2 regions of the Roseiflexus sp. genome follow, and region 2 is predicted to be linked to the other one. Evidence: riboswitches for the same ligand, from Rfam matches in the RefSeq annotation. Region 2 holds a riboswitch; the other holds the start of a gene.

The links. A riboswitch is a leader RNA that binds a small molecule or an ion and turns the genes downstream of it on or off. The one in region 2 is predicted to bind cobalamin.
Region 1: another riboswitch for cobalamin. It lies ahead of cobO (cob(I)yrinic acid a,c-diamide adenosyltransferase); the one in region 2 lies ahead of AC3EA7_RS18885 (hypothetical protein).

What each region holds. Positions count from the first base shown of each region.
Region 1 is NZ_JBYNRX010000079.1:74,727-77,914, forward strand. It holds gene AC3EA7_RS14120 (ABC transporter ATP-binding protein) at 1-1,206, shown strand, start outside; cobalamin riboswitch at 1,338-1,483, shown strand; gene cobO (cob(I)yrinic acid a,c-diamide adenosyltransferase) at 1,700-2,362, shown strand; gene cobN (cobaltochelatase subunit CobN) at 2,418-3,188, shown strand, end outside.
Region 2 is NZ_JBYNRX010000096.1:29,524-32,711, reverse strand. It holds gene AC3EA7_RS18900 (DUF72 domain-containing protein) at 1-663, shown strand, start outside; gene AC3EA7_RS18895 (PIN domain-containing protein) at 704-928, opposite strand; gene AC3EA7_RS18890 (hypothetical protein) at 1,133-1,534, opposite strand; cobalamin riboswitch at 1,736-1,879, shown strand; gene AC3EA7_RS18885 (hypothetical protein) at 2,065-2,271, shown strand; gene AC3EA7_RS18880 (ABC transporter substrate-binding protein) at 2,702-3,188, shown strand, end outside.

The DNA of each region.
Region 1 (3,188 bases), on a different contig from region 2:
TCCAAGCGATTTGTGCTTCAGATCCAGCGCGAGCGCCCTGTGACCCTGAGCGAGCGTCTATCGGGAGTTTTTCGACCGCGGAGGGCTGCGGATGAGTTCTGGGCGCTGCGCAACGTGAGCTTCAGCGTTGCGCGTGGTGAGAGTTTTGGGCTGATCGGGCACAATGGCGCCGGGAAAAGCACTGCGCTCAAGTTGATGACCCGCATTCTCGAGCCGACATCGGGGCGGGTGCGGGTGCGGGGACGTGTGGCTGCGCTCCTTGAGCTTGGCAGCGGCTTTCATCCCGAACTGAGCGGTCGCGATAATGTGTTTCTGTATGGGTCGCTCATGGGGCTTAGCCGGCGCGAGATGACGGCGCGGCTGGAAGAGATTGTGGCGTTTGCCGATATGGCCGACTTTCTCGATCTACAGGTCAAGTACTATTCTTCGGGCATGTACACGCGCCTGGCATTTGCCGTTGCAACGGCGGTAGACCCCGATATTCTGATTACCGATGAAGTGCTGGCGGTTGGCGATGAGGCGTTTCAGCGCAAATGCATGGATCGAATTTTGACCTTTCGCCATATGGGGAAGACGATTATTTTTGTGTCGCACGCGCTCGAGACTGTGCGCACGCTGTGTGATCGCGCGGTATGGCTCGATCATGGCGCGGTTCGTGTGCTTGGAACAACCGGTGAGGTGATCGATGCCTACCTTGCCGAGGTGAACCGGCGTGAGCGCGAGGCGTTGATGCAGCAGGACACGTTGACTGCCGACCCAAACCGACGCTTTGGCACGCGTGAGGTTGAAATTACCGGCGTGGAATTGTGCGATGCGAGCGGTATTGCGCGTGTGGTGGCGCACACCGGTGCGCCGCTGACCATTCGTATCCGCTATCGCGCCTGTCGAGCCGTGCCGCGCCCGGTGTTCGGTCTGGCAATTCATCATGAAAGCGGTCTCGTGCTTGCCGGGCCAAATTCGTTGTTCGCCGGTCTCGACATTCCCGCCGTTCAGGGCGAAGGGGTGGTTGAGATGCGGATTGCGGCACTGCCGCTACTGGCGGGGCGGTATCTTCTCAGCGTAGCGGTCTACGACGAAACCATGCTGCACGCCTACGACCATCACGACCGGCTCTATCGTTTTACGGTGTACAACGAAGGGGGAAATGAGCGATTCGGCTCAGTGACGCTTGGCGGGGTCTGGTCGTGGTGCGAGGCGGGAGGATGACAGTCGCACCCTTGTGGAACCGCAGCGCCCTTCATATCTCCCGCCTTGCAAATTGTGCTATAATCTCTATGTTATTCCCTTCACCCGTACTTGTGTTCCTGGACGCTAGATGGCGTGAGGTTGCACCTGTTCAATGCAACAACCGTTGCGGTGACCCGCAGGGCCCGGATGCCAGGGCGTAAAGGTGGAAGCTGGTGCAAGTCCAGCGCTGTGCCGCAACTGTAACCGGCAATTGTCAGCCGGAAGCCAGGATGCCTGCCGCGATGTCCGTTGTTCAGCCCTTCTCGAGCCAGGGAGGATGAACAGAATTGGCGTTCCGTCAGGAATTGCGTCATGCTCTGTCGCCCCGGTTCTCGAAAGAGTCCGGGGCTTTTCGTATCTGGAAGACGGAGGTTGAACGTTGCACGTTGCATGTTGAACGTTTATCCGTTGACCTATTCGTTGATCCGTTGACCTATTCGCTCATTCGCCGCCATACCGAAAGGTTTGTTCGATGGAAGAAAATCCGAGTCAACACACCCCAAAAACTGCACATGACATCCCAGACAGCGCGGCGGAAACCGATGCAGCGCCGCCCCCTGGTTCGACGGCGGAAGCCGAGGAGCGGCGCAAGGCGGCGCGCGCCAATCGGGTGAAGAAGGGGTTGGTGATAGTCAATACCGGCAATGGCAAAGGGAAGACCACCGCAGCGCTCGGTATCCTGCTCCGCGCCTGGGGGCGTGATATGTGGGTCGGCGGCATTCAGTTCCTGAAGCACGAAAATGCCAACTATGGCGAATTGCGCGCCCTTCAGCGCATGGGTATCGATCTGACGCCGATGGGTGATGGGTTTACCTGGACGAGCCGTGACCTCGATGAGACGCAGGCGAAGGCGATTCACGGCTGGGAGACGGCAAAAGCGCGGATCGCCAGCGGTGAGTACGATGTCTTTTTGCTGGATGAGTTTACGTATGCGCTAATCTACGGCTGGATCGAGACGGCAGAGGTGATCGAGTGGCTGCGCCAGCATAAGCCGCCGATGCTGCACCTGATTATCACTGGGCGCAATGCGCCCCAGGCGCTGATCGACTTCGCCGATCTTGTGACGGAGATGCGCGAGGTGAAGCATCCGTTCCGCGATCAGGGCATTCGGGCGCAAAAAGGCATCGAGTACTGAACGGCAAACGGCGTCTTTGAAAGGAACGCACGTCGTGGAACGCCTGAAGCGCAACATGGTGCAGCGCAGCGACGGTCGCCTGGTCAATGCCGGGGCGCGTCGGGGGATGCTGATCGTCTGCGCCACCGGTTGCTGCTGTGGTCACACAGAGCGTGGTTTTGCGCCGGTTCGCACCGACATCTACCACGAGGAATGGGAGCGGCGCAAACTGCGCAACCGCGTCCATCTGAGCCAGGGCGGGTGCCTGGGTCCATGCCCGCTGGCGAACGTCGCGCTCCTTCTGATCGATGGACGACCGTACTGGTTCCATTCGCTCAACGATGAGGCGCTCATCCCTGTGCTGTACGATTACATCGAAGCGCTGCTGGCGACCGACTACGACCTGCCGCCGCCGCCTGCGCTGGCGCCGCTCCTCTTCAATGGGTTTGCGTGGGATGGCAGTGCGCCTGGCGAGCGGCGCTCCGAACCGCTGCCCGCGATGATCGGCGATGGGATTCTGGTGCTCAGTCAGGCGGATACCGATCTGCTGGCGCTCGAACAGGCGTGTGCGCTGCTGCCGGAAGGATTTGCACCGCTGCGGGTTGCGCATATCGGTCGCCTGCCGGACGATGCTGCTGTCGATCATCTGCTGCGCGACCTGCTCCCCGGCGTGGCAGTGGTGATCGTGCGTCTCCACAGCGCCGCCGCCTTCGCCTATGGACTGGACCGCCTCCAGGAGTGGGCGCGCGCCGCTGGCGGCTTCCTGCTCTGCCTGCCAGCCGTCGAAACCCTCGACCCGGACCTCATGGCGCGCTCGACGGTCGGTGTGCCGCTAGCGTTGCTGGTC
Region 2 (3,188 bases):
CGCTTCTGCTTCAAACTCCCGCGAGACATCAGCCATCAGGGATCACTGGCGGTGCGGCTGCGCGAGACCGAAGCCTTTGTGCAGCGTGTGGCGCCACTCGGCGAACGGTTGGGTCCATTCTTTCTCCAGTTGCCGCCAGGGTATTCACCTCATCAGATGGACGACCTTGCTGTGTGGCTGGCGGCGTGGAACCCCACGCATCGTCTGGCGGTCGAAGTGCGCCATTCGGGCTGGTACGCGTCCCAGGAAGAAGCGGCGTTGATGGCGCTGCTGGAACGGTATGGCGTCGGGCGGGTGCTGATGGATGTGCGTCCGCTCGACTTGGGACCACTGCCGGGTGCGGAGGAGGACCTGCGTCGCGCGCGCGACAACAAGCCTGATGTGCCGCTTCATCCGCTGCGCAGCGCCTCCTTCGCGCTGGTGCGGTACATTGGCCACCCGGACGTGGCGCGGAACGACCCGCTGCTCGACGAATGGGCAACACGTGTGCGCGCATGGATTGCCGACGACACGACAGTGTTTTTCTTTATGCACTGCCCGGTAGAGCGTGAGTCGCCGCTGCTCTGTCGGGCGCTGCAACGCCGTCTCGACGGGACGCCCGGCGTGCCGCCGCTGCCGTGGGAGAGCGCCGTCGATGCGGGCGAGCAACTGACGCTGTTTTGAACCCGATGGGATAGCGATTTGGATTATCAACGGGCAAGCCTTAAGCCGTTGCAGCGCCGAGCAAGCCGTCATCGGCAGCCAGAAAGGTGAGTGGCGGCAGTCCGGCGCTCGTAAGGCGGATGTGCACCTCCAGCGCCGAAGCCAGATGGAGCGCATCATAAGCGCGCAGAGGATGGTGTTCGAGAAGGTATTGCGCCCGGCGGAGCACATCACCCGTCATCGGCACGATTTCGATAGCGGCGTCGACAGCAAGCCAGAAAATCATCGCGCACAGCGGCATAGACTGTCGGTGGCAACGTTCCTTCCCGCACCCACCGACTCAGCGCACTGATCACTTCAATCATGCTCAAGCGCGCCGTCTCAATTCGATTGCCTGCACGAGATGCGGTCAGATACCGAAACCATACTGAGCCTTGTTCCTGAATATGGCGCTTAACCAGAACACTGCTATCAGCGTAGAAAATCGCCACTAGAAACGCTCCTCACGATCCTCGATCACGATCTGCGAAAGCGGTGTGCCATCAGGAATGCGCCTCCATAGCGCATCGAGGGCAACTTCTGAGAGCGGCTCCAGTGACTCTGGAATGTCTTCAGGCGTCTCCTGAAGTCCTGCAGTGAGCAGCAGCGCATCGAGCGTTGCATCATCAATGAGCGGGGTCTGAGCAGCGCCAGGTTTCGGCGAAGCAAGGAGTCCTTCAGATTGCAGTTGGGCAAACAGTGCCGCTAATGTGATGCTCTGCGTCGCTTCCGTCGCTTCCGAAGGCGTTTCCAGAATTGTCAACAACCCGCGTCGCTCCTCGCTGACAACAATCGGCTCAAGCGGTTCGATCCGTCCATCGGCGTGCACAATGACTTCAATGGTTCGCGGCATGCTCTGATCCTCCCGATAATCATGGCGCCATGATAGCATAGAGGAGGGGAGAAAGGCGGCTACTGCGCCGTTCAAATCATTCACGCCTCTCGTCGTCAGGCAGGAGAGGGGAGATCGGCAGCATCGATGATCGACGCCCCCTTCACCTTGCTTGCACCTTTGCTGAAGATGTGCTATCATCATGACAGTTTTCAAGGCTTCACAAGTGAATACCATCGCGGTGACCCGCAGGCCCGGATGCCAGGGCGTAAAGGTGGAAGCTGGTGCAAGTCCAGCGCTGTGCCGCAACTGTAACCGGCGATCATTGCCGGAAGCCAGGATGCCTGCCGCGATGCTGAATGTGTTCGACCCTTCTCGAGTCAGGGAGGAGAACATGTCTGATACCCCCTTTTCACGTCCTGGGCAGGTCATGTTACCCCGGTTCTCGGAAGAGACCGGAGTTATTCGTTGTTGGACGATGCACCGGCGACCGATGCGCTCTCGCCTGCGTTCAGACCATTGGCAGACGAGCGGCGGAGGTCTCGACGCATATGAATGACGATGACCTGTACCGCGAACTGGCGCTATGTCAGGAGCGCCTGCTTCAGATCGAGCACGAGATCGAGCTGCTGGCCTGGTTGCCTACATCGTATGGCTGGAGCCTGGTGGAACGGTTGAGCCGCGAGTATGCCCGGCTGAACTGGCTTTGCCGTCTCTTGAGCCAGCCGACGCCAGGTATCCGTGAATCGCAGGACTAATACTCACGCGCGGTCATTCGTACCATACTGCCGGGGCGCTGCGGGCAAAAGCCCTCGCTGAGGACGCAGTTCGACCATGCTCACTGCACGCGGTTCGACGGCGCGCACCGCACGTGCAAGCCCCGTTGGGGCTGCTGACGCCAGGGCGCAGTCATGCGTCCATGACCGCCAAAGCGCGTTGTGGATCGTTACGCCTTGCGAACCGGGCGCTCGAACATCTGGTCTGACTGACCGCAAGTTAGGATAACGCTGACAGCCTGCTGCCATGCACGTCGATCTCGGCCATGGAATGGCTGCCACGCCTGGCAGCGTCGATTGCGGGCTGTGGGATGCAAAGCCGGCATGTGCGAACTGTCCCTGAATTGCGCCCACGTCGTCAATGCCATTTCTGCGCCGATACGAAGATGCTCTGAACACCAGGAGGATGAACATGCCACGATTGCTCCGCTGGATAACGCTGTTGCTGCTGACAATCGCGCTGATCGCGTGTGGTAGCCCGCAAACCGCAGCGCCGTCACCCGCCGGTGTTCCGGCAGCGCCGACGGTTGCGCCAACTGCGGCGCCAACCGCTGTGCCCACGGTTGAGCCGACCATTGCGCCGACGGTCGCGGTTCTTGAGGTTCCGACCGTCAATCTGGCGGAAGGGTGCGTCACCGACTACGATCCGGAGATTGATTACTTCCCCGAAAAAGTCTCGTTGAGCGACTCGGTCGGCTGGACCATCGAGTATTTCAACAACTACAAAGTGATTACGGTGCTCAACCCGTGGCGCGATGCCGATGCGCAATTTCGCTATGTGCTGGTGCAGTGCGGCACGCCGCCGCCGGACGATGTCGGCGATGCGCTGGTGATTGAAGTGCCGGTGAAAAGCATTGTTGCCATGTCCACCACTCAGTTGCCGCACCTGAGTGAACTCG